One region of the Luteibacter anthropi genome, then DNA from elsewhere that is predicted to be linked to it. Evidence: riboswitches for the same ligand, from Rfam matches in the RefSeq annotation. Region 1 holds a riboswitch; each other region holds the start of a gene.

What was found. Region 1 has a riboswitch for fluoride ahead of KR767_RS15695 (voltage-gated chloride channel family protein). Riboswitches for the same ligand answer to the same signal wherever they lie in the genome.
Region 2: another riboswitch for fluoride. It lies ahead of KR767_RS16895 (MutS-related protein); the one in region 1 lies ahead of KR767_RS15695 (voltage-gated chloride channel family protein).
Region 3: another riboswitch for fluoride. It lies ahead of KR767_RS16855 (voltage-gated chloride channel family protein); the one in region 1 lies ahead of KR767_RS15695 (voltage-gated chloride channel family protein).

What each region holds. Positions count from the first base shown of each region.
Region 1 covers NZ_CP077072.1:3,639,447-3,649,276, reverse strand. The annotation lists gene KR767_RS15715 (hypothetical protein) at 1-89, opposite strand, end outside; gene KR767_RS15710 (winged helix-turn-helix transcriptional regulator) at 40-426, opposite strand; gene KR767_RS15705 (aromatic alcohol reductase) at 533-1,474, shown strand; gene KR767_RS15700 (phospholipase D-like domain-containing protein) at 1,502-2,755, shown strand; gene KR767_RS15695 (voltage-gated chloride channel family protein) at 2,752-4,068, opposite strand; fluoride riboswitch at 4,150-4,211, opposite strand; gene KR767_RS15690 (response regulator) at 4,277-7,690, opposite strand; gene KR767_RS15685 (response regulator) at 7,716-8,453, opposite strand; gene KR767_RS15680 (hybrid sensor histidine kinase/response regulator) at 8,525-9,694, opposite strand; gene KR767_RS15675 (CheR family methyltransferase) at 9,691-9,830, opposite strand, start outside.
Region 2 covers NZ_CP077072.1:3,977,891-3,987,720, reverse strand. The annotation lists gene KR767_RS16920 (beta-galactosidase) at 1-1,975, shown strand, start outside; gene KR767_RS16915 (peptide-N4-asparagine amidase) at 2,014-3,804, opposite strand; gene KR767_RS16910 (glycoside hydrolase family 76 protein) at 4,245-6,158, shown strand; gene KR767_RS16905 (SDR family NAD(P)-dependent oxidoreductase) at 6,270-6,686, opposite strand; partial or broken gene KR767_RS16900 (Tn3 family transposase) at 6,720-7,187, shown strand; fluoride riboswitch at 7,354-7,428, shown strand; gene KR767_RS16895 (MutS-related protein) at 7,548-9,008, shown strand; gene KR767_RS16890 (MutS-related protein) at 9,005-9,830, shown strand, end outside.
Region 3 covers NZ_CP077072.1:3,966,911-3,976,740, forward strand. The annotation lists gene KR767_RS16825 (AraC family transcriptional regulator) at 1-42, opposite strand, end outside; gene KR767_RS21460 (phosphatase PAP2 family protein) at 237-872, opposite strand; gene KR767_RS16830 (COG4280 domain-containing protein) at 1,038-1,796, opposite strand; gene KR767_RS16835 (DUF190 domain-containing protein) at 1,796-2,146, opposite strand; gene KR767_RS16840 (alkaline phosphatase family protein) at 2,258-4,156, opposite strand; gene KR767_RS16845 (DUF190 domain-containing protein) at 4,256-4,588, opposite strand; gene KR767_RS16850 (DUF190 domain-containing protein) at 4,612-4,965, opposite strand; gene KR767_RS16855 (voltage-gated chloride channel family protein) at 4,980-6,296, opposite strand; fluoride riboswitch at 6,375-6,436, opposite strand; gene crcB (fluoride efflux transporter CrcB) at 6,470-6,850, opposite strand; gene KR767_RS16865 (hypothetical protein) at 6,862-7,407, opposite strand; gene KR767_RS16870 (DUF211 domain-containing protein) at 7,404-7,706, opposite strand; gene eno (phosphopyruvate hydratase) at 7,703-8,998, opposite strand; gene KR767_RS16880 (histidine phosphatase family protein) at 8,995-9,648, opposite strand; gene KR767_RS16885 (hypothetical protein) at 9,645-9,830, opposite strand, start outside.

The sequences.
Region 1 (9,830 bases):
TCCAATACGTCTGTCAGCCGGGCATGGTAACGATTCCGGTCAGGTCGCGTCATCACCATCGAAGCGGTGACGTGCGGCGCGGAAGGCATCTGCGTTATCCATAACCCACGTCCACAGCGGCAGCATCCCCGTCAGCTGGCCTTTTCCAAGCGATGTAAGCGTGTAATCCACCCGTGGCGGCACTTCGGCATGGTCGTGCCGTGCGATGAGCCCGTCGCGCTCAAGCTGCCGTAGCGACCTGGTGAGCATGCGCTGGGTGACGCCACGAAGCCGACGCGCGAGTTCGGCATGGCGAAGCGTCCCCGCCACGCCCAGCTCGTACACGATGCCCAGGGACCAGCGATTGCCCGCATGGGCCAGCACCTCGCGCTTCAGGCCGCCGTCTTCGTCGCTCAGTGCCTCGCAGGCCGCCCGTGAGCGCGCCATGACCTCTGCGAAGGGAATGTCGTCCGGTATCACTCGTGTGCCTTCTTGTCCGCGAATCGCCCGCACCTCAGCTTATGCCACGTCTCCCCACAGAAGTCGAAAAACGATGCCCGCGATCAAAACCACGGAACAGCACACCCTTGTCATCGGCGCGGGGGAACTGGGCATGGCGGTACTGAAGTCCCTCGCGGCGCAGCCGGTCAAGGGCAGGCTCAGCGTGCTGCTACGACCTGCCCGGCCACACGAAACGGATTCGACCCGCGATGCTGCCCTGTGTGCGCTTGGCGTGGATATCGTCCGCTGTGACCTCGCCAGCGCACCGGAAGAAGAGCTTGCCGGTATATTCGCGTCCTACGCCACGGTCATCTGCTGCACGGGGTTCGTCGGCGGCGCGGGCACGCAACGCCGCATCACTGCCGCCGTGCTTCGCGCGGGGGTGGATCGCTACGTGCCCTGGCAGTTCGGCGTGGATTACGACGTCGTGGGACGCGGCAGTGACCAGGGCATCTTCGACGAACAGCTCGACGTGCGCGACATGCTGCGGGCGCAGTCGCGCACGCACTGGGTCATCGTATCCACCGGCATGTTCACCAGTTTCCTCTTTGAACCTGCCTTCGGCGTTGTCGATCTCGAAGCGGCGAAAGTGAATGCACTGGGGCGCTGGGACAACCGCCTCACCGTGACCACGCCCGAAGACATCGGGCAGCTCACCGCTGCCATCCTCGCCCATGAGCCTCGCATCGACGACAAGGTGATCTTCGTGGCGGGCGACACGTTTACTTACGAACGCCTGGCCGACATGGTGGACGCTTACCTGGGCAGGAAAACGCAGCGCAACCTGTGGACCGTCGACGCACTGCGCGACGCCGTGCAGGCCCATCCGCACGACAAGATGCGCCGGTACCACCTGGCCTTCGCGCGCGATACCGGCGTTGCCTGGGACAAGGCCGTCACCTTCAACGCAGCGCAGGATATCGCGGTGACCGAGGTTCCTGCGTGGCTTGCGGCGCACGCGAACCAACCGTCACACGGCGGTGTTACTCTATAACGATCAACACTCGCCAGGTTCCTCCGCATGCGCTCAACCCGCCGTCCCCTGCTGGCCCTTGCCGCCGCTTTTGCACTGATTCCCCTGTCGAGCCATGCGGCTCCGGCGGCGCGCCAGCAAAGCACCTTCGAATGGGTCGAGAGCGTTCCGGAAGAAACCAGCTACGGCCTGCCCGATACGGCACGCACCGGCCCTACCTGGCTGTCGATGATCAAGGGCGCGAAAGACCATATCGACATCGCCGCCTTCTACCTGACCAACCCGCCCGGCCATGCGCTTTCGCCCATCGTGGATGCGCTGGTCGCGCAGGCGAAGAAAGGGGTGCGGGTGAACTTGCTCATCGACACCAGCTTCATGCATGAAAGCCAGCCCTGGGTCGATGCACTGACGGGCCTGCCCGGCATCACGATCCGCCAGATGCCGGTAAAGGACCTCACCGGCGGCGTGCTGCACGTGAAGTTCATGGAGATCGACGATCGCGATGTCTTCGTGGGCAGCCAGAACTGGGATTGGCGTGCCATCCAGCACATCCACGAAGTGGGCGTGCATATCGGCGACGAACGCATCGGCAAGACGTTCCGTGCGGAATTCGACCACCTGTGGCACCTGGCCGAAAAACCGGCCGATGCGCTGGTGGCCGCACCGCTCGTACCCGCCCCCTCGTTCGAACCGGCCACCGTGCTCTCCCCCGTCGTCATCAACGGCAAGGACGATGGCCCGTCGACTATCTTCCCCGCCTTCAGCCCCGCAGCGCTCCAGCCGTCCTGGCTGACGCTGGAAGCACCGACGCTGACGCAGATGCTCGACCAGGCACGCACCCGCATCCGCATCCAGGTGATGACGATGTCGGCCTTCAAGGACTTCGGCCCCAAGGGCTACTGGACCGCACTGGATCTTGCCATCCGCAATGCCGCCGCACGCGGCGTGCAGGTACAGGTCATCGTGGCCGACTGGGCACTGCGCGGCCATGACCTCGCCTACCTGCAAAGCCTGGCGCTCATGCCCGGCGTGGAAGTGAAGTATTCCAGCCTGCCGCAGGCGTCGTCCGGCCCCATTCCCTACGCCCGTGTCGAACATGCCAAGTACGCTCTCGTCGACGACGAGTCGGGCTTTGTCGGCACCGGCAACTGGAGCTGGAGCTACTTCGAAAGTGCCGTGAATGCCTCGATCTTCATCCACGGCCCGCTGGTGCGCCCCCTTGGCCGCATCTTCGACGCAGACTGGAACGGCCCTTACGTCAAGCCGCTAAGCGCATTCCAGCCCACCGCGAAACAGCCTTAAGGTACGTCGTCCGTCACGGCCGGGGTCTCGCGTAGCTTCTTCCTGTATGCCTTGACCTCGGCCAGCCGCAGATCCTCCGGCAGGTGCCGCACATGCTTGGCCCGGCCAAGGCGCTGGGCGTGATAAATGCCTGCGTGTCCGGAAAACAGATAGCTCACAACGCACGCAATCAGTGCGAACGGCGCGATGGACGGCCCGAACAGTTCGATCGCCATCACCGTGCAGGCCAGCGGCACGTTCGCCGCGCCGGCGAATACCGCGACGAAACCCAACCCGGCCAACATCCCGACAGGCAGATGCAGCAGAGGTGCCAGCGCATTACCCAGCGTGGCGCCGATATAGAACAGCGGTGTCACCTCGCCACCCTTGAAGCCCGACGCCAGCGACGCGACCGTATAGGCAAACTTGCCCGCGAAATCCCAGGGCGCAACAGGATGCTGAAAGGCTTCCACGATGGTCGGAATGCCCAGTCCGATATACCGCCATGCAGGCAGGACGCTGACAGACAGCGCAATCACCGCACCACCCAGCAACGGGCGTAGTGGCGCATAGGCAATCCGCCGCTTCATCCAGCCACCCAGATGATGTGTGGCCGTGGCAAAGAGCAGGCCCACGAGGCCGAAAACGATACCTGCCGCGATCACGCCCAGCACCGGCAGCAGCGTGAGTGCGCAGACATGATCCACCACGTAGTGGGTGTGGTGAACACCCCACGCCAGGCAGACCTGATCGGCCACGATGGCGGCAATCACGCAGGGAAACAGCGCGTCGTAGCGCATGCGCCCGATAGCCAGTACTTCCAGGCCAAACAATGCACCTGCCAGCGGCGTGCCGAACACTGCGGCAAAACCACCACTCATGCCGGCCATCAGCAGGATGCGCCGGTCGTCGGCTCGCAGCCGGAATACATGAGTCAGCTGGTCGGCCAGCGCACCGCCCATCTGCACGGCCGTACCCTCGCGTCCCACCGATGCGCCGAAGAGATGGGATACCACCGTGCCGATAAGCACCAGCGGCACCATGCGCCGGGGGATGATCTTACGAGGGTCGTGGATCTCGTCGATGATGAGGTTATTGCCCGCCTCCACCGACTTGCCCACACGCTGATACGCCCAGCCCACCACGAAACCTGCCAAGGGAAGAAAGCCGATCAGCCACGGCGATGCCTCGCGGGTGTTCGTCGCCCATTCCAGAGCCAGGAGAAAGAAAGCGGAAGCGGAGCCGGCCAGAACGGCAGCCGCGCAAGCCATGAGCAGCCACTTGCCCATGTAGGGAAGCAGTTCCCATTGTTCCAGTGAACGAAGGCGTCGCATGCGGATTCCAAAAGGTGTGTCGTTGAAACACCTGGAATAACGGGGCGAGAAACGCACGAGCCTACGCCCCGGAGGATTCCAGGATACGTAGGCATCATCAGCCCGAGGGCGGTTCGCGGAGGCATGCCATCTCCGTGCCGCCAGTGTAGCGGGTCACCCGGGCTTGTTAAAGCCGCGGGTTATTGCGCCTTGCCTCGCCCGTCGAAGGTCAGGCGGTAAGCCAGACGCGGATCAGCGACAGCAGCTTGTCCACGTCGAGCGGCTTGGCTACGTAATCGTTCGCACCTGCCTGCAGGCACTGCTGCTGGTCGTCCGGCATCGCCTTGGCGGTGAGCGCAATGATCGGCAGATCGGCAAAGCGCGGATCCTGGCGAATCTCGCGGGTGGCGGTCAGGCCATCCTTCACCGGCATCATGATGTCCATGAGCACCAGGTCGATATCCGCGCCATCCACGGACGCGTGGAGCGCGTCGATGGCCTCCTGACCGTTGCGGGCAATCGTCAGCTCGCAGCCGTGCGGTTCGAGCACACTCATCAGGGCATAGACGTTGCGTACGTCGTCTTCCACCAGAAGGATGCGACGGCCTTCCAGCGTGGCGTCGCGATTCAGCGCCGCGCGGATCATGCCCTGCTGCGGCTCGGGCAGTTCCGAAATCACGCGATGCAGGAACAACGACACCTCGTCGAGCAGGCGTTCCGGCGAGCGCGCGCCCTTGATGATGATCGAGCTGGAATAACGACGCAGGCGGTCTTCTTCTGCTGCGGAGAGCACGCGCCCCGTGTAGACGATCACCGGCGGGAACGCGTACGTATCCTGGCTGCTGAGCGTTTCCAGCAGTGCGAAGCCGGACGTATCGGGCAACGACAGGTCGAGCACCATGCAGTCGAAGGTCTCGTGGCTGAGCAACGAGAGGCAATCGGCGGCAGACGAGGCACCGATGGTTTCCACATCCGCCGACGCCAGCAGGTGACGGATGGCATCGAGCTGCACCGCGTCGTCCTCGACCACGAGCACGCGACGGGGGCGCTGCGACAGTCGCGATTCCAGCGAATCCAGAACGCGGGCCAGCGCCTCGCGGGTGGTCGGTTTCACCAGGTAACCCACCGCGCCCAGCGACAGCGCCGTGCGCGAATGGTCTTCCGCCGATACGACATGGATCGGGATATGACGCGTGCGCACGTCGTGCTTGAGGATATCCAGCACCGACAGACCCGACTGGTCCGGCAGCCCCACGTCGAGCACGATGGCATGTGGCATCTGCTCGCGTGCCACGGCCAGCGCCTCGGACGCGGTGGAGGTCACCAGCGAGCGGAAGCCCATTTCCTCGGCCAGCTGGCTGACGATGCCGGCAAACGCCACGTCGTCCTCGATGACCAGGATGAGATGGCGCGGATCGATGGATACCGGCGCCGGAGCACGCTGCGCGACAGGTGCGGGCGCCATGACCGGGCGGTGTGCAGGAGGCATCGGAACGACGGCCGGTGCCGGTGCGCGCGCAACCACGGCCTGGGCGCTCGCGAGCCGCACGGGGATGGTCAGCGTGAACATGCTGCCCCGGCCCGGGTCGCTTGCGACGGAGATATCGCCGCCGAGCAGGCGCGCCAGCTCAAGCGAAATGGACAGGCCCAGGCCCGTGCCGCCGTAGCGGCGGCTGATCGATCCGTCCGCCTGCTGGAACGCATCGAAGATGCGCGCCTGCTGGTCCGCAGCGATGCCGATGCCGGTGTCGGTGACCGAAAAGACCACCATGCCCTTCGCGCCGGCTCGCACCGAAAGATTCACGCTTCCGGCTTCGGTGAACTTGAGGGCGTTGGACAACAGGTTCTTGAGCACCTGCTCGATACGCAGGCGATCGCTCTCGATAAATGCCGGGCAGTCAGTAGCCGACGATACGTCGAGCGTGAGGCCCTTCTCGTTCGCCACCGGCGAGAACAACGCGGCGATATCGTCCAGCAGACCCTTCACCTCGAAGGTTTCGCCACGGACCTCGACATGGCCCGCCTCGATCTTCGACAGGTCGAGGATGTCGTTGATGAGCGTGAGCAGATCGGCACCCGAGGCGTGGATGGTGCGGGCGAACTTCACCTGTTCTTCGGTGAGGTTGCCGTGCGCATTGTCTGCCAGCAGCTTGGAAAGGATCAGCGCGGAGTTCAGCGGCGTACGCAGTTCGTGGCTCATGTTGGCCAGGAACTCGGACTTGTACTGGCTGGCGCGCTGCACTTCGTGCGCCTTTGCCTCGATGGCTTCGTTGGCGAGCGCCAGCTCGTCGCGCTGGGCTTCCAGCTGCTGCGACTGTCCGGCCAGGTGGGCGTTGGTCTGCTCCAGCTCGGCCTGCTGCGATTCCAGCTCCTGCTGCGATTCGCGCAAGGCCCTGCTCTGCTCTTCCAGTTCCTCATTGGACGCCCGCAGCTCTTCGCCCTGCAACTGAAGGGTTTCGGACTGGCGCATGGTCTCTTCGAGAAGACGGGACAATTCGGCGCGGTACGCGGCCGAGCGAAGCGCGATGGCGATGGCCGGCGACGCCTGCTCCAGCAGGGCGACTACTTCGGCGTCCACCGGATTGAAAAAGCCCAGTTCCACGACACCCTGGACCTGGTCGTCACCGATCGTCGGCACGATCACCAGGTGACGCGGCGGTGCCTTGCCCAGTCCGGAACCCACCTGGAAATAGCCCTCCGGCACGTCGGACACCACCACGACACGGCGCTCGTCGACGGCCCGGCTCAACAGGCTGCCGGTAGTGCGGCTTGCCGTGCCGGGCTCTTCCGGTGCCACGCCCACGGCGCCGGCGCGTTCGAAACCGCGAGCCGACGGCGTGAACAGGAGGCCCGCCTCGGCGCGCAGGAAGCGGGCGAGAAAGGACAGGATCACGCCCGCCAGCTCGCTCATGTCCTTGTCGCCCGCCATGGCGGCACCCAGCTCCAGGCGCCCGGCCTGCAACCAGGCCTCGCGTTCGCGCGCGACAGCATTGCGACGGATGAGGATGCCCACGAACAACGTCAGGCCGATGCCCAGCAAGGCGCTGGCCGCGCCGGAGGTCCACGCCGTGCTGTACGCGGTTTCCATTTCCGCCAGGCGCCGGGTGCGCTGGTCGAACTCGGCCGCACGCATCGAACCCAGGCGCGAGCGGATATCGTCCATCGCAGCCTTGCCACGATCGGAATTGACCACGACCAGGGCCGCTTCCAGGCCACGAGTGCGCCGAAGCTCGATGGTCTGGTTCAGTTCGTCCAGTTTGTCCTGCACGCGCGAACCCAGTTCACGCAGGCGCATCGACTGACCCGAGTCGCCACTTACCCCGCTGCGAATGGCATCCATGCGTGCCGGAATGATCGCGAGCGCGTTGCGGTAGGGTTCCAGGTAGCGCTCGTTGCCCGTGAGCAGGAAGCCGCGCTGCCCCGTTTCCGCATCCTGCACGCTGGACAGGATGTCGCCCAGGGCGCCTACGGTCTCCTGCGAACGGATCACCAGCGTGTTGTCGTCGCGGATGGTGCGTATGTTCGACGCCGCGATCAGGCCGCTGCATACGAAGAACACGATGACGATCGCCAGGGCGATGAGGGTACGCGTGTCGCCGGTGGCGCGACGCGACGGACGGCGGGGCTTCGGGTCGGAAGTCATGGAGGACCAGGGCAAGGTGGGACGATCAGGCGCGTCTGGACGCGGCGTGGGTCACCAGATCGATGACCGCCAGCAACTGCCGGCGCTGATAGGGTTTGGACAGGAAGACGCCACCACGCGGAACGCGGCTGGCATCCACCGAATAGCGACCGGACGTCACCACCAGGCCGATGGCCGGCCAGTGATTGAAGACGTGGTCCGCCAGCATGAGGCCATCCATGGTGCCCGGCATGTCGACGTCGGTAAAAACGACGTTCACGGCATCGGCCGCGAGCACGGCCAGCGCAGAGGCCGCATCGGCCGCTTCCCGTGTTTCCCAACCGGCCCCCGCAAGCACATCGCAGGCGATGGTGCGCAGGATCTCGTCGTCTTCCACCACAAGCACCGTACCCAGCGAGCCGGCCAACGACGTCTCGTCGCCCGTGCCGGTCGCGGAAGGTGGCGTGTCGACCGTGCCGCCGGCAAGCCGGCTGTCCATCGTAAGCCGGGTGACCTGTTCCACGAGCCCGCGCACGGCACCCGACAGGCGCCGGCCATTGGCCGTGGAACCGAAGAAGAAGATACGGTGGGCCTCGATGGAAACCTCGGCAAGGCCCAGTTCGCCCTTCAGGCCTGCCACTTCGGCATTAAAGGCATGAACCCAGTCATCGGAGGGCGCAACGTCAAGCAACGCCACGATGGGCGCGTCACGGATGACGTCCACCTGGGGCTTGAGGGGTGGCACCTCGAAACCGATGATGCGAGGGAATCGGGTGTGGGGCATGCTGGCTCCGGATCGATGCGCGAGTGTAGCCGCGACGGGCTCGGCATCGGCGGGTTCGGTGGGACGACGCATCAGGCAGAGCGCTCCGTGAGCCTCGCCTCGACCGGCACAAGTCGGCCGGCAGCGCGCCGGCGCGGAAGACGCACGTCGAAGCGCACGCCGGATTCGCTATTCTCCGCATGCACCGAGCCGCCGTGGGCACTGACGAACTGATCCACGATGTACAGGCCCAGGCCTAACCCGGTGCTTGGGTTGAACGTGCCCTTGAACGGCTCGAACAATCGCGGAAGCAACGCATCCGCGATACGGCCGGCATTGCGCACCGAGCAACCGATCATGTCTTCCTGCGAGCCATCCACGTGCACCGTGATCTCGGCGCCCTCGCCATGCTGCACGGCATTGCCGAGCAGGTTGGTCACCACCTGCCCCATCCGCACGGTGTCGAAGGTGGCGCGCAGGTCGCCGGCCGTGGACAGGGCGATGACCCGCTCCGGATGGGCCCGACGCATCTCTGCCACCACTTCGTCGCAGACCTCGCCGAGGTCCGCCGGCTGAAGATCCATGGTGAGCGTGGATGACCGGATACGCGAGAAATCGAGCATCTGCTCGATCATCCGCGACATGCGGGCCGCGCTGGTGCGCACATAGGAGGCGGTGCGAGCGAAGGTCGTGCCGTCGGCCTCCTCGATCAGGCGGTCGGCGCACAGCGTCACGGCCGACAAGGGCGTACGCAGGTCGTGGGTGAGCACGGCCATCATGGTCTGGTTGAGGTCCAGGGCGCGTTCCAGCTGTTCGTTGCGCCGCTCCAGCTCCAGCCGTTGCCGGTACAACTGGATGAACACGCCGACCTTGCCCAGGATGACCCGGGGCTCCACCGGCTTGTGCAGGAAATCCACGGCGCCCGTCTCATAGCCTTTGAAGGAGCGCGCCGGGTCATCGGGCGATGCCGTGAGGAAAATGATCGGCACATGCCGCGTACGCTGCGATCCGCGCATCAGCTCGGCAAGGGTAAAACCGTCCATCTCCGGCATCTGCACGTCCAGCAGGGCCAGGGCCACGTCGAACCTGAGCAACAGCTCCAGCGCTTCGGCACCCGAGGATGCCTTGAGGATGGTCACGCCCTCCTGCGCCAGCAATGCCTCCATCGCCGTGAGGTTCTGGGGAATGTCGTCGACGATAAGCAAATGGGTGCTGCGCTCGGGCCGGGGAGCGGCCACGGGGGTTCCGATGATGAAGCTCACGATGCCCTCCTCTGGTAGATGCGCTGCGTGGAAACGAACGGCTCGAACATCGGCGCGTGGACACCGAACTGAAGTGATTCCTTGCTGCCCAGTCCCAGGAAGCCCTTGCGGACCAGTGCCTCGGAAAACAGACCCA
Region 2 (9,830 bases), 340 kb from region 1:
CACGATGCAGAACTTCTACATGACCTATGGGGGCATCAACTGGGGCTGGCTGTCCTCTCCGGGCGTGTATACGTCGTACGACTACGGCGCGGCGATCAAGGCCAGTCGCCAGCTGACCGACAAGTACGACCAGCAGAAGCTCATCGGATATATGGTCCGTGCAGTCAGCCCCCTGGCGCGGACGGACGCGGTGGCTGCCTCGGTACCCGACAACGGCCGCCTGCGTGTCGATGCCCGGGTCAATCCGGATGACGGCACGCGGTTCTATATCCTCCGGCACGCGGACGCCCTCGACACCAGCAATGATGCGACCCACCTGCATATCGCCCAGCGTGATGCGAAGGACGTGACCATTCCCCAGCAGGTCGGCACGGCGATCCATATCGACGGCCGCGATTCGAAAATCTTCCTTGCCGACTATCGATTCGGTCGCCAGGACCTCGCCTATTCCACCTCGGAGCTGATGACCTGGCTTCCGCTGGGGCCTCGCGACGTGGCCGTCCTGTATGGGCGCGATGGCGAAGACGGGGAGACCGTCCTGCGCTATGCAAGCCGCCCTGCCGTGCAGGTGATCGAGGGTGATGTGGCCATGCACTGGGACGAAGCCGCGCATACGCTGCGTCTTGACTACCGGCACCATGGCCTCGCCCGGGTAGCCATCGGCCAGGGGGCCGGATCGCTTCTGCTGCTGATCGGCGACCGTGCGGCCGCCAGGCAGTTCTGGCAGTTGGATACGGCGGCAGGTCCGGTTCTTCTGCGGGGCCCTTATCTCGCCCGCGAAGCGATCCGTAATGGTGAGAACATTGCGCTAAGTGGCGATACCGACAAGGCAAGCGATATCGAGCTTTTCGCCTCTCCGGACGTGCGGGCATTCTCCTGGAACGGCAAGCCCGTCGTGGCCAACCCGACGACGTCGACAAGTCTGTTGGGCCAGGTCGAGGGCCCCGTACCGGTAGCGCTGCCCGCATTGACGACATGGCGGGTTGCCAACGGCGCGCCGGAGGTGGCGCCCGGCTTCGATGACAAGGGATGGCTCGCCACGGATCGCACGTCTTCACCCAATCCCTACTGGGAACACCAGCTCCCCATCCTCGATAGCGACAGCTACGGCTACCACCACGGCAACGTATGGTATCGCGGCCACTTCAAGGCCACGGGTAAGGAGATGGGGATTGTTCTCTCGGCCAACACGGGTGTGCACCTGGGCAACCACGGCATTTTCACGGCCTGGCTCAATGGGCATTTCCTTGGCAACAACCCCAGCGGAGCAAGGCAGTTCGCCATCGATCCCTCCTGGCTGAAGATCGGTGGCGACAACGTTGTTTCCGTGCTCGTCGACAACACGGGCCATCTTCAGGAGGAGCACAGCGGTGCGTTCCGTGAGCCGCGCGGCCTGATCACAGCGACCTTTGCCGGCGCGCCTACGAGCATCCACTGGAAGATCCAGGGCAACGAAGGCGGCGAGCAGTTGTCCGATACGGTTCGCGGGCCATTTAATGCCGGGGGGCTCTATGGCGAGCGCATGGGCTGGCAGCTTCCGGGCTTCGTGGACGGTCGCTGGGCATCCACGACGCTTCCGCGTGCCACCGCCCTGCCCGGCGTCGACTGGTATCGCACGAACGTCCACCTGGATATTCCTGCCGGCCAGGACGTACCCATCGCGTTGCGCATCCATGACGCCGTGCCACGCCACTACCGCGCCCTTGTCTTCGTCAACGGCTGGCAGGTCGGTCGCTACATCAGCGATGTCGGCCCGCAGACCGACTTCGAGCTACCGCCAGGCGTGCTGCATACCCATGGCGACAACACGATTGCCATCGCATCGTGGAGCACGGCGTACGACGGTGGCCTGGGCGACGTTTCCCTGGTGGCACAGGGCAATTACCGGACGAGCATTCGCCCTGCGGATGTGCCCGCGCCTGGATACGAGGTGCTGAAGGGAGCCGGCAAGACCGGTAAGGCACAGGCCCACTGAGTGAATGCCCCCCGGCCATCAGGCCGGGGGGGCATTGCTTAGAAGATCCCCGGATTCTCCGTTCTGGAGCTATCGGGCGAGCCATCCGGATGGGTGAACCACGACAGTCGGTTCCAGGCAAGCGGGCAATCACCACCATCCGTTGCGGCGGTCAGCAGGCCAGCCGCCGTGCTGACGTCGCGGCCATAGCAGCTGCCGAGGTTGTCCCTGAAGCGGAACTGCTGCGCGCTGCGCTGCCCCGTATGACCGGCGACGGCGCCGTTGGCGTAGGTGAGCGTATCGGCCGTATCGATGCTGTTATCCACATCGCTGCGGTAGATCAGCAGGTTGCCCAGCCGCTTGCTGAACTGGCGCGAGAATCCCTGGGTTACCGAACTGGGCGCACTGAGCGTATTGCCCGCCGCATCGAAGGTGTTGCCAAAGCTGGCGACCAGTGGATAGTCGACGTGCATCTCGGTGGTCACCGCGATGCCGAGCAAGCCTTGTCGGGTCTTTGTCGTGCTGTCGACGGTCGTCAGCTGGTCGATGCCCTGCTGGTAGTGGGCTGGATCGATGGCGAAGGTCTGTGTGTTGCGAAAGCTCACGGTCTGGTTCACGTCGGTGACGATGCGCCCGTGCGACGTATCGACATAGCCTGCCACGCGAAAACGGCGCGATGCATGCGTGGCGATGGAGCCTCCGACGACACCCCCGGTATCGGTGACCTGGTTGTCCACGGTGGCGGCGGCCGGCTGTCCCTGCAAGGTATTTGTGGTCACTGCGCCGCTGACCACCTTGCGACCATGGTCGAGATGCACGAACAGGTTGCCCGTGACGGCGAAGTTGCCGTTGGCCCCAGTCACGCCGATGGCCAGCGCATGCGGTTTGCCGTCGTTGAGCAGGGAGGCAAACGGTGTGAGATCGACACGGTATGGCAGGAAGTTGAGCGTCTGCACGCCAGGCGTGGGTCGCCACATGTAGGGATCGATGCCGCCGGTGAATATCCATGGATACACGGGTGCTACGCCAGCCGGCTGTCCGTCGATCGATACCTGCACCTCGCGGTATGCACCGCCACCGCAGCTTTGCACCTGGTTGGCCTGCGCATCCGGCACACAGGTGTACCAGAACTCGTCACCGCCCTGCCCTTGTGCGAACACATCCAGATAAGCGCGCTCCACGTTCGTAGGCAGCGTGAGCGTACGCGACAGAACATCGCTACCGGTGTTGAGGGCAACGGTACCGCCGGCTGTACCGTCCGACAGCGGGAAGACCGCATCGGGGGCGTCCGGTTTCGGTGCAAGGATATTGGCCGGATAGAAGACCAGGCGGGCCGAGCCGCTGATGATGCCGGTATAGGTGTTGTCGACGATGTTGCCAAGGATCGCCTGGCCTGTCTGAGGCTGGCTCAGAAGACTCGCGAAGTCGCTGACATCGCGCTCGACATGCCAGCTGGGAGATACGGCGGCCGAAGGTTCTTGCGTCGTACCGAAGTAGATATTGGCGCCACCCAGCCAGAGCGATGCGGTGCGGTCGAACTGGCGCCCCGCCGTTACCGCGAAGTCGGCCTCGAGTACCACCTTCGACCATGACGTGCCGCAGCCGGTCGGGGGTGCATAGGTATAAGGATGGTTGGAGAAATCACGGAACGTGAAACCGTTGAACAGCTCGACCGTGCAGGCGTTGCCTGGCGGCCGTGGCACCGACGGGTCGGCAGTGGCGACATTCGCCGATCCCACGTTGAATCCGGGCGATGTCGCTGCCAGCCCGACGGGTGCCGAGCACATCGCGATACTACCGAACAAACCTGCCCACAGGCCTTTGCGGCCCGAGACGTTGATAAACGCCATTGCCCGTTCTCCCCACGTGATGCCCCCTGTCGGCAAAACGTAGCATAGGGAATCGCCGACAGGGAGCTGTCCGCATCACACCTTGGTACCTCGAACCGTGTCGTGCCAATCGGCTTTATTGCGCCGCAGCGAGCGTCGCACCGGATAGCCGGGTTAGAGTCGCCCCTGGCATCGATCAACAAGCATCCGGATCACGGATCCACGCATCGGCGCCTTTTTTTGAATCTTGAATTTAGATCGATTTAGATGCGGTTGTAAACAGCGATCTAAGACGTAATTCGTTGCGCTTTCGCATCGGTGGGTCACCAGGGGATCAAAGGCATGACGCATGACTGGGGCCGTCCAGACGGCCAGGCGTGCGCGCTTCTCCATCGGACGAACGCCCACGGTCCGACCCGGGAGAGATGGACCGTGGGTATCCGGAAGGAGTGTTTGCGATCATGAGCCTCCAAGCAATGCGCGTGCGATCAAAGGTATTTCTGGCAGTAGCCGGCCTGACAGGGCTGTCCGTGGCCCTGCCTTCTCTTGCAACAGAGCAGTCTTACGCCCATCCCTCATACATTGACGGGCCGACTTCCATGGCCCGGGCGCGTGTGGCAGCGGATGTGCTGATGGATTCCTATGATCCGGACAAGGCATGGTTTCCATCGAGCTGGTGGAACTCCGCGGTGGCCTTGCAGACCATTGGCGACTACATGCAACGTACCGGCGACCGCCGGTATCTGGTGCAACTGGACAACACCTTCGAGAAGGACAAGGGCGTATTCCCCGCCGGCGTATTGTCCGGGGATCCGTTGCTCGGCAACTTCACCAGCCGCGCCATCGACGATTCCGAATGGTGGGGCCTGACCTGGTTGCAGGCCTACGACCTGACCCGCAATCCCAAGTATCTGGATATGGCGGTGACCATCGCCAATTACGTGAACGGCTACTGGGATACCGGCAGCTGCGGCGGTGGCGTGTGGTGGGATGCGGAGCGCACGTACAAAAACGCCATCACCAATGGCCTGTGGATACGTCTCACCGCGGCCCTGCACAACAGGATTCCGGGAGACAGCATCTGGCTGGCGCGGTCACGTACGGCGTGGGCATGGTTCCAGGGCAGCGGCATGATCAACGCCAATGGCCTGGTCAACGACGGCCTGACCAATGCATGCACGAATAACGGCCAGAACGTGTGGACCTACAACCAGGGACTGGCGATCGGCGGTGGCCTGGAACTGTGGCGTGCCACCCGGGATCCGCATGTGCTGGCGGATGTACGCCGGCTGGCCGACGCAGCCATCGGGCCCAATGCCCTGGTCACCAACGGTGTACTCACCGAAAGCTGTGATGCCAGCGACCAGACCTGTGACGACAATGCCAAGCAGTTCAAGGGCATCTTCATGCGCTACTGGACCTACCTGGTAGACACCACCCATGACCGTCGTTATGCGGCCTTCCTTGAGCAGCAGGCCGATGGTCTGTGGAAGAAGGATCGCGATGCGGCCGGTCGCCTGGGCACCCGCTGGGCGGGAGCGACGAATGATGATCATCCCAACGTCTTCGACTGGCGCACCCAGGCCAGTGCGCTCAGTGCGTTGATCGGCGATATCCCGGTATTCACGCCGCTGGAATCGCTGGCTGCCACGATGTCTCCGGCCCAGCCCGTGATCATGCCGTCTGCGTCTGGCACTACATCGATTGCCATCGATCTCGGTGCATCGGCGACCGGCTATTTTCCATTGCAGGCGCTGGCTTCCGTCGACGCGCCGCCGGGCTGGAGTGTTTCGCCACGGGTCTCCCTGATGCGGTTGCAACCCAGGGGCAATGCCGTTCCCGCCAGGGCCACGCTTCCATTGACGGTCAGCGTGCCGGGCACGGCAACAGACGGCCACCACACCCTTACCGCGAATATGTTTGCCGCCGGCCTGCGTTTCACTGCGCAGGCGGATGTGCTGGTGGCACACAAGATCGATTTCGACACGGGAACCGTAGCGGAGACGCCGTGGCTGTTCGACGCGGATCATTCGCAGAGCAACGGTGTGCAGAATCGCTTCGCCGACGGCAATGCCCACTTTACCTATCGATTCCCCTTCCCCGCCGATACCACCGCGGCGCATGTCACGCTGACTATCGACAATGAATTCCTGGTACAGGTCAGCACCGACAACACGCATTGGACGACGGTGGCCCAGGAAACGCGACCGGTCACGGATGGATCCAACAAAGGCGATATCGTGATCGACCTCACGCCCTATATCGGTGCCGTTGCCAATGGCGCACGCCCGGTCTACCTGAAAGTCTCGGATGCTTTCCCCAATGACGGTTGGGGCGGGCGCGTATATCACCTGTCCGCGACGATTGCCGAGTGAAGACGGCTGAAGGTGTATTCCTTCCGACGCGATGACTTTCGCATGGCATCGCAGCCGCAGGCTTCATGAAAGCCTGCGGCTGCGGGCGTCATCAACGTGCCGTGGCTCTTTTCAATCCGTGAAATCGGTGCTGATCGACAGGGCCTTTACCGCCTCGAAACTCGCACGCAGCTCGTCTGCCCGGGCAGTCAGCAACCTGTGTGCATCCGATCCCAGAGGCAGGCGGAGCGGCGGCTGTTCCATGGCCACCGCCTTGATGATGGCGGCGGCCCCGAGGGCCGGATTACCAGGCTGCTTGCCCGAGTTGGTCCTGGCCTGTCGACGGCGCAGGCCTGCCGTCGCATCGTAGTCGTCGATGAGCGTCTTCGATTCGATCACCGAGCGGCCGGACCAGTCGGTGCGGAAGGCGCCGGGCTCGACGATGGTGACCTTGATGCCCAGTGGCGCGACCTCCCTGGACAGCGACTCCGAGAAACCTTCCACGGCCCACTTCGTGGCGTGGTAGTAACCGGTGGCCGGGAACGCCAGCAGGCCGCCAATGGATGAAATGTTGATGATGTGAGCCGAAAGAACAAGCTTTACTTTGCCTTTCGAGAGTTGGGGCGAGTGATCCGAACCATGTTCCTTCTACGCTACATCGACAGCGCAGAAATTCGGCAGATGATCACGGCGGCGACGAACAAGAGTGAGGAGTTCAACAACTTCGCCCAGTGGGCGTTCTTCGGTGGTCAGGGTATCATCGCCGAGAACCTTCGGCACGAGCAGGAGAAGGTCATCGGCTATAACCACTTGGTCGCTAACATGGTCATACTCCATAACGTTGAGCACATGACGCGTGCTATTGAGCAACTTCAGATCGAAGGCCATGAGGTGACCCCTGAGATCCTCGCAGGGTTGTCACCGTATCGCACGGCGCATATCAATCGGTTTGGCGATTACACCGTCGACCTGACACGGCCGGTCATCCCGCACGACGCAAGCCGGAGGCTTCTCACACCGGGAGCTCCCGAGGATGCGAGCAACGGATGAGTGCACTCCGTCGTACGCGGCCCTGACCCTGTAAACACGATCCACTACAGAGGAGCGTCGGCACAAGATGCGAGGCACTCCACGAGTTCGAACGCCCAAGGTTGCGGTCCGAGCAACGGGATGCCTGCTCGGGGTTGACACATTGATCACCTGCGCTTCTAGAATATTGGCCCACGGAGATGGCATTCCTCCGGTCCCTTAGGGACGAACCGCCACATCGGCTGATGATGCCTGCCAACCTTTGCAGGGTTTGCAGGCTCTCTTATGTCCGAAATTCAGGTTCCTCTGTCTCGATTAGCCCCTAGTCTCTTCCACCTCGCCGGGAGCGCTCCTGTCGCGACGATGGTGTCGGACGAGGTGATGGCGGACCTGCAGTTGTCTGGGTGGGCTCTCGCGATCGCTGAACAGCCCGGCGCTCTGGACATTCGTCCTTTTCTCAAGGCCCCGGCGGCGACCACCGCTGAAGCCGTCTTCCGTCAGGGAGTCTTCCGCGACCTGAACGCTGCGCCGATCAGGCGCGCCTTCGGGGCATTTCTCCAGGCCATGACGGTTTACGAGAAAGCCGCCACGAGGGCAAACGAGCAGGCGTCGACGCTGGAACTAGCCCGTTACCAACTCACGGCAGTGAGCGCCTACTGCACCGGCGTAAGGGACATCCTACAAGCACTCCGGCAAGGCCCGGCGGCGTCCGACGCGCTGGCCGGACTGACGCACTATTTATCGACCTATGCGGCGTCCGATGGCTTCCTCGCCATGGCAAACCGCGCGTCGAAGCTCGAGAGCGAGCTGGACGTGCTCCGCTATGGACTGCGTCTGGGACCGGGTTACGTCGCCGTCGAGAGCGTGGCGCGCGACGAGGATTATGCGGCAGTCGTCGCGCAGGCCTTCGCGCGCTTTCGCGTCGACGGGGCCAAGGACTACCGTACGGCGTACCAGGGCCCGCGGCATCTCAACGGCCTTGAAGAGCGGATTCTCATCGAGTTGGCGGACGAGCACCGAGTTCTATTCGATGAGCTGACGCGCTTTGCCGCTGACTACGCGGACCCTATCGATCCCGTCGTCGCCCAAGTTCGGAGCGAGGTGGCGTTTTATACAACGGTGTTCGATGTGGTCCAGGAGAGCGAGCGTCTGGGCCAGCCGTGGTGTTTGCCGGAGTTCATCGCGGCGCACGATAGGACGATTGTCGTTGAGGCCGCAGACGTAGCCCTGCTTCATCCGGCGATAGGTGACCCGACGCATGTTGTCCGTAACGACCTGGACAGAACTGCTGCCGAGCAACTTATCGTTATCACCGGGCCCAACCAAGCGGGGAAAACGACCTTCGCTCGGATCTGGGGCCAGCTGCACGTGCTTGCTCGAGTCGGTTGCCCTGTGCCTTCCCGATCCGCGTCTATTCCCTTTGTGCGCTGTGTAGAGACGCATTTCGAGCGCGCAGAACTGGCGGGTTCTCAGCGCGGCAAATTGAAAGACGACCTGGTGCGGATCCACGAAATCGTTGAACGTGCCGACCCGGATACGTTGGTGATACTCAACGAACTCTTCGCCTCGACGACGACGGCCGATGCGATTGACCTCTCGCGCGACATCTTAGAGCGGCTAGTCGATCGTGGCGCCACGATTGTGTGTGTGACTTTCCTCTGGGAGTTGGCGCAGGCTGGACCAGCGATGGCCAGCTGGATAGGCAGTGTCACCACCGAGGACGCTCGGCAACGCACTTACCGCATACGTCGAGGCCCTCCAGAAGGACAGGCCCATACGGAGGCGTTGGCCGCAAGCTACGGCCTTACCCAAGCGCAGCTGGCCAAGAGGATGATGCGATGAAGCCGCGCCTTCTTTGGCCTAATAGCGATCTCGTGGCGCACGATGATGTTAGGGCCGCCGCGCCTGCCGCATGGGCAGACCTGGATCTTGACCTTATCGTGGAGGCGATTTCAGCGAACGACCGGCCGTTAAAGGCCATCGTCACTGCTGTCTTTGCGGCGCCGCTCTCCACGGGTGACGTCATTCGCTCACGTCAGGCGGTCCTTGCGGACGTGGCCGACCACCTGGCGATGGCACAGGAGCTGCACGATATTGCGCGCGACGCTATGGATGCGAAGCGGCGAAGTACAAGCGGGTTCTACGGTGTCTACGCCTCGTCGATCCTGCACGGAAGCGTCAGCGTCCTGAAAGAGTTGCTTGACGCGCTTCGTCAAACACGCACAGTCGCCGATCGGTGGATCACCACGGCATCCGCCGATCGCGTAACGCAATGGCTGAGCGAGTTACGGGAAAATCTGGATGACGGCTATCTCAACGAGGTCTCAACGCATCTGGAGCGATTGGCCGACCGCGGCGAGCTCTCCGTAACCGCGCGTCTCGGACCGATGAACCAGAGTATCGATTTGACCCTGCGAGCACGAAGTGGACCACCACGACGTTGGTGGACTCGGATGCTCGGCTACGTTCCGGGGAAGCACACCATACGAATTGCCGACCGCGACGAGGGCGGTGCTCGTGCGTTGGGTGAGCTGAGGGACAAGAGCATCAATGAGGTCGCCAACGCGTTGGCACAGTCGGTCGACTACCTTCTTGGATTCTTCGACCTGGTACGGCGAGAACTCGCGTATTACCTGGCGGTCGCGCAATGGAGCCACGCGTCGC
Region 3 (9,830 bases), 330 kb from region 1:
GGTCGAGGTATCGGCCCGGAACGGCGCATCGCCGGCTGCCACCGTTTTGCTCCCCCTAAGAATGACTACCATGCGCGGACGGTAGAAGAGGGTCGGCCGAGAACTGGCAAAAAAAGCGCACTTTGGGTCGTAAGCCTATGATCAGGCGCCTCTTTATGACCTTCGACAGAACGTCTCATTCACACTAAGGCGTGGTTCCGGGAATCTGAATTGATGCGAGCCATTTAGTCCGTGCATTAGGCACGTGGTCCGCGTACTCGGTACAGATTCCATCTCTCGCCCACCCGCACGCCGCTTACCGCGATGATTACGGAAACGATTGAACCAACCGCGGCGCCAAGGATGTCTTGCGGCCAATGAATGCCGGCAGCCACTCGCGCCCAGGCCATTAGGGCTGCGCACACGCCCACGGCTAGCGCACCCCCGGCGTGCCGACGTGTCGCCAAAACCATCGCCCATATGCAAGAGACGGTTACGTGAGTACTCGGCATGGAATTATTCGCCGCGTGAGCGACCCAGGCAGGTCCGTAACCGGCCGCGAATGGCCTGGGTTGATACGCTGCCCAGGAAATGAACGCCTCCGAGGCAATGGCCAGCCCCGTTGCACAGAGTCCTACCAAGACCCCGCCCCACTCACGGTCTCGTAGCAAACATCCGGCCGAAACCAATAGACCGATGATCAAGGGCAATTCGCACGCCGCGCTCAAGAGCGCGCTTCCCAGAGCCGTCGGTGGAGCGCCCAAGTGGATTGCAGCGTAGACGATGTGATTCCACGTGTCGGATGTGGGATCGCTTGCGAACGCCGACAAGTCAGGCTCCCCTTCGCTTCTTTCGGGCCTGCCACCAAGCGCTACTGACGAGAATGGCCGCAAGCCCCAATGCGAATGAAATGGCCGGCCAAGCGTGGCTCGGTGATGACCATGCGACTAGGCCTCCGGCCAAGCACACAAAAATCACAATCGTCGTCGCATAAGCCACATCGTCGACAACTACGGCAACGAGTTCCGCGACAATGGCTCGCCACCAAGAACGCCGGGTCATGACGGGATCCCTGCACGTGACGAAAGTTCGCGACGGCATGCAATGACGCCGGCAGACGCTGCGACGGCATAGAGCAAAATCAAGCCGAGTACCGATAAGTCGCCGCCAGGCCAGACGATGCCGCGCCCCTCGCCCACCCAGAATGTTCCAAAGGCAGTTAGCAGCACGCCGACGGTGAACTTGAGTGTATTTTCGGGTACACGTGCCAAGGGGCGATGAACCAGTGCCCCTAGGGCAATAACGAGCAATAGCGCCGCTACCGCGCCCACGCTTGCCGACCACAAGCGGTCACGCCCGGCTGCTCCGAGAGCGATCACAATGAAGACGACTTCGATGCCTTCAAGAAGCGTGATCTTCATTGCTGTCATGAATGCGACCTTATCGAAAGCGGTAGAGCGCTGCCCGAGAGCAATCAGCTGCGCCTGCTCGGCTTCGAATGCGGCGGTCTCATCGTGGAGGGCGATGACCCCCGCCGCACGCAGCATGGCCTTGCGCAGCCAACGCATCCCAAAGAGCAGTAGGAGCGCGCCCACAAGGAGTTGGACGACTCCTAGCGGTATACGCGCCATGGCGGGTCCGAAGAACAATACCGCCAATCCGAGGATGAGCATCGCCGCTGCAACACCGGCGAGCGCGTCGCGCCATCCCCTTACTACCCCGACCGCGAGCACGATAGTGAGTGCCTCAACAAACTCGACCAACGAGGCTAAGAACGCAGCGATGGTTGTAGGCGCTGTTGTCGTCCATGCAGACATTAGCGAGACTTCTCCGCTGACACTTTTTCATTGCCGCCGCCGTCCAGGCGACCGTACTCGACCTCGCTCCGTGCGTAAAACACGTCGACGTTCTCGGCTGCCATTGCTGCCATGAGGGCGTTGCAGGTCGCCTCATCGGTAACGACGGAGACGGTGACAGGACGATCGGCCATCTCGAAGAAACTGGCAGAGTGCATCTTTCCTCCGTGGCCGAAGCCGGCGCCGTCCACCGTCAGTGTTCCTCCCTCTGCACCGAGTTCGCGTGCTTTCTGCAGGATCCACTGACCCACTGTATCGCCATGGATCTTTCGATCTTCCTGAGTGAAAAACAGGATGCGGAACCCTTCCATTGTCGTTCTCCGAGTTACGAACAAGACGGTCGGTAGTGCCTGGAAGCCGTCAGATTGACGTGCTCTTGCAAAGATTGCTCGTGGCCGTTAACAAGAAAGCAATGGCGCGAATCATTGGGTGGCCTCGCAGCGTTCACCGCCCTCTGACGGTAGACCTAGCGTGCGGCCGACGAGGCCGCCTGCGTCAAAATAGCGGGTGTCGCCGACCGTCTGCAGGGCCAGCGCCGGTTGGAGGTGAAGGAGCGGCGCCTCGTCGGCTCTTGCGCCGCCACCGAGCTCTGTCGAAGGATAAAGACATGTTCTCCGTTGGAACGTGGGGACAGTTCCGCCCGGTAGCGCCTCGGAAATGACGCGCCCGGTCAAATGGCCATGCGCTGGCATGCGGATGCCTAGGACCTTGGCAACGGTCGGAGCGATGTCGGCATTGCTGACCGGTGCAGGATCGACGAATGCCTTGCGAAAATCGGGACCGACCGCAGCCATGAAGTTAAACGTGTCGGCGCGACTGAACGCGCCGTGCATGCCTTGCCCTTGGCCATACGAGGAGTCGGCGAGCTCCACACCGCAGCGGAAAGGCAAATCGCACCCGGAAGAAAAGGATCTAAAGCTTATGACGATCGCGGGATGCGGCGTCCGCGCTGTCCCCATCAAGCCGACCTCCGACAGAGGAATCGTCCCAGGAATGGCACCGAATGCGGGATCGACGAAAATGCCTCCGACGTAGTCCTGGCGGAGAAAGAACGCGACAGCAGCGGGCACCATAGACCGCGAAGCGTCGCTTTTTGCGTAGATCAACGACGAACCCGCACCGGATGCCACGACGAAATCGGGATGGTTGGGATCCTCCCCCAGTATCGCGTCGCCATTGACGGGATGCTTCGCGTAACGGCTTTCGTCCAGATGTCCGCACCCGCCGGCACCACGGATCAGAACCGCGCCGTCGTCCGCATCCCATACGGAAAACTTCAGGGCTTCACCCATATCCATCGCGAGGAAGCCGGGAGGAACCTGGCCTTTCTCAACGTCAACGTAATCACATCGTGCAGAGCGACTCGTCTGACTCTGCTTGGAGATAGTCGAAAAGCCATGGTCCGACGTGACGATGATATCTGTCGTCGCGCCAAGACCCAGTCGATCGACGGTCTCACGCAAGCGAGCTAGCGTGAGGTCCGAGTTTCGAATAGCTTCCAGAGAGGACGAACCGTTGATGCCGGGCACGATGCCAGGTCGACTGTCCAGCTGACCGTGCTGGGTGATATCCGGATCCCTCATCCAGAACACCATCACGAAGGGCTTACCCTTCTCCTGCAGCAGTGGAAGCGCGGCCTTGGCGGCGACCTCCGAGTAATACCGCTGTTGCGCGAGGTTAGGCCTATCAAGAAGGGGCGGTGTCAGGGGCAACCCGGCCCGCTGAAGCGCTTCGGCGAATTCAGGGTTCAGCAACACGCCGTCCAGCTTGCCGTCGTGGCCGGCGATGGCTGAGCTGTCGTCGAGGACGAGAGTCGTCTGGCCGCGATCGACATGATCCTGAATGAGCGCAGGCCCGAGCTTTCCGATGGATGCCGTGCTGTAACCCTGCCGGCGTGCGGCGGCCAGGAGGGTTTCCTCCGTCAGGTAGTTTCCGCCCAGGTGTGCGTCCAGATCGCCCAGGACGGCATCATCCTCCAAGTAGGGTGTGACGCTTGCCGTGCCCTTAGCGGAAGTGACCGGATAACCGGCATAGATCGCGTTGGAGAAGTTGCCGGCGTCACCGAGATAGTGGCCCGTGGCAATCACCGAAGCGTTCGCCGTGGTGACGGTCGGGTACAGGGAGTGACTATTGGGGAAACTTACTCCCTCGCGGCGCAACGCGTCGAAGGCTGGTGTCAGCTGGGCATCGACCACCGAGCCGCGCAACCCATCGGCGACAAAGATGATCACATTGTGCGGACGGTCGGGCGCCGAAGCGGCTTTGGCCGACACCGCGGTCGCCGTCGTTAGTGCGGCGAGAAGAAGCACAATGGCACGCATGAGCTACCTTTCAAAAATTTTGGATGGGTGCATACCGGTCGCAGGTGCTTGCAAAGCACCTCGCGATCAATTCGATTTTGTTGAGGGCTCGCAGGGCAGCTACTGGTCTTGTGGGGCATCCTCCGCGGTACGTCCAAACTCGACGAGACTGCGGGCAAAGAAGATGTCCGCACGGGCTTCCGCGAGCGCCGCCATGAGTGCCTCACACGTCGCCTCATCGGCGGTGACCGATACAGTCACGGGCCTATCCGTGATCTTGAAAAGACCTGCCGAGTGCATGTTCCCAGAGTGCCCGAAGCCAACGGCGTCTATGGTCAGGGTTGCACCATGCGTCTTCAGTTCCTTGGCCTTACTGAGGATCCATTCGCTCGCCAGGCGGTGACCGATTTTTCGGTCTTCCTGTGTGAAAAAGAGGATGCGATAACCGTTCATGGAGCAACTCCCTCGGGTGACGCTTAGTCGTGGGTAACGCTTTTCAGCGCTTCGCCATGAAACATCAAGACGCGTACTTTCTTGATTTCGTTGGCGTGATCTTTAAGAAAGGCTTCGAGTTTTATGCGGTGATCGACCAGTTCGAGGCACTGTGGGTGGTGCATCGAATGTGCTTCGGGATGGTGGTGACTGAGCCGGTGACCTTTGAGATAGCCAGAATCGACATGATGAAGAATCGCTTGTTCGACACCAGCGCGACGAGCGACAGCTAAAAGATGATGGGCCAGGGCCGGAGCCGAGAGGTGATGCCAAAACCGTGTCCGGGTTGCTCGGGTGGACGCGGGAAAGTAGAGGCGAACGGCAGCAAGGTCGTGCATTCAGGGCTCCTGGATCACGGATCGATGGTTTCAACACGGGGCTGTTTGCGCTGTGCCTTACGGAAGGCCCTCATCTCGGCAAGACGCATGTCTTCGGGCAAATGCCGCACATGTTTGGCGTGTCCAAGACGCTGCGCGTGGTAGATGCCTGTATGTCCGGAGAACATGTAGCTGGCGACGCAGGCGATCGCCGCGAACGGCGCGATGGCTGGACCGAACAGTTCGATCGCCATGACGGTGCAAGCCAAGGGCACGTTTGCGGCGCCGGCGAACACGGCGACAAAGCCCAGCCCGGCTAGCATCGGCACGGGAAGGTGTAGAAGCGGCGCGAGCGCATTACCTAGGGTCGCACCGATGAAGAAGAGCGGCGTGACTTCACCGCCTTTGAAACCCGAAGCCAAGGAGGCGACGGTGTAGGCGAACTTGCCAGCGAAGTCCCATGGCGCCAGAGGATGTTGAAACGCGGCGATGATGGTGGGTATGCCGAGGCCGACATAGCGTTCGGTATGCAGCACGACCACCGAGAGCGCAATGACGGCGCCGCCGACCAAGGGGCGAAACGGGGCGTACCGAAGGTAGCGCTTCATCCACCCGCCCACGGTGTGAGTAGCCGTCGCAAAAAGCAGACCCACCAGTCCGAATGCGAAGCCGGCGGCGATAACGGCGAGGACCGTGGGAATGGTAACTGCCGTGACAAACGGCACGGCGTAGACGGTGTGATGAACCCCCCACGCCAGGCAAACACGGTCAGCCACGATGGCGGCGATAACGCAGGGAAAGAGCGCGTCGTAACGCATACGGCCGATGGCCAGGACTTCCAGGCCAAACAGTGCGCCGGCCAGCGGCGTACCAAAGACAGCCGCAAAGCCACCGCTCATGCCGACCATCAAGAGGATACGGCGCTCTTCGTGGCGGAGTCGGAAGATGCCCGTCAACTGGTCGGCCAGCGCTCCGCCCATCTGGACCGCCGTTCCTTCGCGGCCCACCGACGCGCCGAAAAGGTGGGAAGCGACGGTGCCTATGAACACCAAGGGCACCATCCGCCGCGGAATCACCTTCTTCGGATCGTGGATCTCGTCGATGATCAGGTTGTTGCCCGCTTCCACAGGCTTACCTACCCGGTCGTACGCCCAGCCAACCACGAAACCTGCCAGCGGGAGCAAGCAGATCATCCAGGGCTGGGCCTCGCGAGTGGCCGTTGCCCATTCGAGGGCAAGCAGGAAGAAGGCGGAGGCGGTACCGGCCAGACAGGCGGCTGCCGAACTGATGACAAGCCACTTGCCCATGTAGGGCAGCAGTTCCCACTGCTCGAGTGAACGAAGGTGTCGCATGCGACTTCCGGTAGGTGGGTTGAAAACACCTGAAGTCCGGGGGCATCAAACAAAAATGCCTACGCCCCCGGGGATCCAGGATACGTAGGCATCATCAGCCCGAAGGCGGTTCGCGGAGGCATGCCATCTCCGTAGGCCCAGTGTAACTACGGCGGGAACCCAGGTCAAAGCCTTCACCGGGCAATGAGGCGGCCCAGCGCAAAGCCGCACGCCAGGCAGCCCAATGCGCCCAGGACGTGGACCGCCAAGTGGATGGCGACCGACCCGTACTGGCCGCGCTGAAGCAGGAGAAAGCTTTCCGCCGAAAAGGTGGAGAACGTGGTGAGCCCGCCCAGAAATCCCGTGGTGATACCCAGGCGCAAGGCCAGGGGCATCTGCGGATAGGCCATGAAGCTCGCAAGCGCCAGACCCATAAGAAATCCGCCAAGGAGGTTGGCGGCGAGCGTTCCCATCGGGAGCGAGGGGAACGCCGCATTGAACATTTGTGCCAGGAGGTAGCGAAGAAATGTGCCAAGGGTGGCGCCGATGCATAGCGCTAAGGCGGTAAGGGGCATGGGAAGACTCATCAGGCAATGTGAAGAAACGCGCCAAGTGTGCTCAGCAAGCCGCCTACCAATACCAGCGCGACAATCCATCGGATGGGACGTCCGTGGACGGTGTGCGATAGCCACACACCGAGTGCCCCGAGAGCCGTGAGCGAGACAAAGAGAGGGGCTGACCGCCATGAGGGCACCAAGATGGCCATAGACATCGGGACAAGAGCCCCTGCAAACGTGGCGCCGCAGGCTGCCGACGCCTTGACGGCGGCCTCGCGAAAGGCCGCCTTACCGAGTTGGCTGGCAGCGAGTTGTCCGTGGGCAAGAAGATTGAGCTGTCGCTCCGCTTCGATGAATTCGCTGCGCAGGTCGGCGTAATGGGCGACGAGGAAGATGAAGGCACCCGAGACAGCCGAGGCGACGGCCACGCGAAGAGCTAGCGTAAGGCTCATGGGCGCCGCACCCGGGAGCAGATGACCGGCTCCCAGTGTCAGCGCCGTCAATATCCCATCGACCAGTCCGGCGACCAGATCAAGACGAATAGCCACGAACGCCCACGGGTTGGATGGCCTCATCGATGCCGCTCCACCGCATCGATGAGGCGCTCGCCACACACGAGCTGGTCAACGCTGTGCACCACAGCGCCGGACTCATGTATCGCCGCCACGATTTGCTCGATATCCAGCCCATTGCCCTCGATGGTCAGATCCATGCCAACGGTCTCGATGTCGATCTCCCCCACGGTCAGGTTCAGGGCTTCGACACCGCGGCAGGCTGACACGGCCTTGGCAATGTCCTCCAACGATGGCCGTGCGACTGCCTTGTCGACGTCCATCACGATACGTCGAACGTTGAATGCGGTGGATGGGTTCACGCGGCCTCCGTGCGATTGAGGGTCTTGAAGGCTGCGCCCCCCGGAAAACGGGCAAGGCTTCCCAGTTCGCGCTCGATCCGCAGAAGCTGGTTGAACTTAGCCGTGCGCTCACCGCGACAACCGGATCCGGTCTTCAGGTGCCCCCCACCCAACGCTACGGCGAGATCCGCAATGAACGAATCTTCGGTCTCTCCGGAGCGGTGCGACACATAGATGCCGTAGCCGGCGGATTGGGCGAGTCCGGCGCACGCGAAGGTTTCGGTTAACGTTCCAATTTGGTTGGGCTTGATGAGGACCGAGTTAGCGACCGATCGCTGGATGCCCATCTCGACGTAGGCAGGGTTCGTACAGAACAAATCGTCCCCCACCAATTCAACGCGGTTGCCCAGTCGCTTCGTCGCCTCGACCCAGCCCTCCCAGTCGTCTTCGCCCATCGGATCTTCAAGCAAACGGATCGGATAGGCTTTAAGCCAGCGGTCCCAGAGGTCGATGAGCTCGCCACTGTCCATGGTGATTCCCATCCGGGGAAAGACATACGTGCCGTTGTCCTGCCAGAACGCGCTGACGGCCGGGTCAAGGCCGATACTCACGTCGTGGCTGGGTCGGTATCTCGCCAGGACGATGGCGTCCAGGATGATCTCTACGGCTTCTTCGTGCGACTTAAGGTGCGGTGCGAAGCCGCCCTCGTCGCCCACCGCCGTGCTGTAGCCACTTTTGCCCAGCCGCTTCTTGAGGGCGTGAAAAACCCCTTCGCCCATCTCGATCGACTCGGCAAAGGAGGTCGCCCCGTGTGGCAGGATCTTGAACTCCTGAAAATCGAGCGTGCTGTCCGCATGAGCGCCGCCGTTGATGACATTCAGGCATGGCACCGGCAGCAAGGCGCTACCCGGCGCAAGGTGCTCGTGCAGTGGCTTCTTAGCGGCCACAGCGCATGCACGCGCGAACGCCATCGAGACGGCGAGCATGGCGTTTGCGCCCAGCACTGTCTTTTGCACAGTGCCATCGAGCGCAATCAAGCGGTCATCCAGGTCGGCCTGGCGAGCGAACGCGTCCCCAGCCAATGCGGGTGCAATGATGTCGAGGACGTTGCGAACGGCGTGTCGGACGCCTCGTCCCCCGTACCGTGTGCCCCCATCTCTCAGTTCATGAGCCTCCTTTCGACCTGTTGAGGCACCGGAGGGGACGATCGCGCGGCCCTGCGCACCGTATTCCAGCGTGACGACGGCCTCGATGGTCGGAAAGCCACGCGAGTCGAGGACTTCGAGGGCATCGATACGGCGGATCTGGTTCATGCAATCTCCTTGGTCTGTGCGACACCGGTGTCTTCTGTAGAACGTAAGTGGCTTGTCTGGTTGACGTGCACGATCGACGGCGCGCCGTGCGTGAACTCGATGACGGTCATCCCGGCCGGGTCGACACGCCACCGTCGATAGCCCTCCAGCGTTTGACCGGCGAAGTAACTCAGAAGTACGCGAATCGTGGAGTCATGGGAGACGACGAGGAGGGCCTGGTCTTCCGTCATCCGGGTAAGCAGGAGCTCGGTTGCCTTGACGGCGCGAGCCTGCACGTCCAGCAGAGATTCGCCGCCGGTGAACCGGAAACGGCCGGGAATGCTTTGCCACGCAGCCCACGCCTCAGGTTCATCGCGTGCGATATCGGCATGCGCGCGACCGGTCCAGTTCCCGTAATCAATGTCGTCCAGACCGGCTTCGACGCATGGCTCGCCGCCCCATTGCATCGTGATGGCTGTCGCTGTTTCGTGCGCCCGGCGGCGGGGGCTAGAGACCACCATGCCGATGGGCAACCACCGCTCCATCGCTGCCGAAAGCTCGGGAAGTTGGGCGCGACCTTTGCCTGACAGATCCAGCTCGTACCGACCTCGAAACATCGGTGGATCAAGGCCATCAACGTGGCCATGCCGGATAAGAATGAGACGCTTCATACCGCACCCCCACGCCCATCACCGGTGAGGGCGACCAGTCGAGGTAGCTCACTACGTTGCGCGAACTCGCCTAGAAGTCCTTCCGGAAAAGGTGTCGTCACGATGATCCCGGTGACCGCGTGCGAGGCGGCGACTGCGAGCAGGTTGTCCACATTGGGATGTTCAATGTAGGTCCCGTCAAC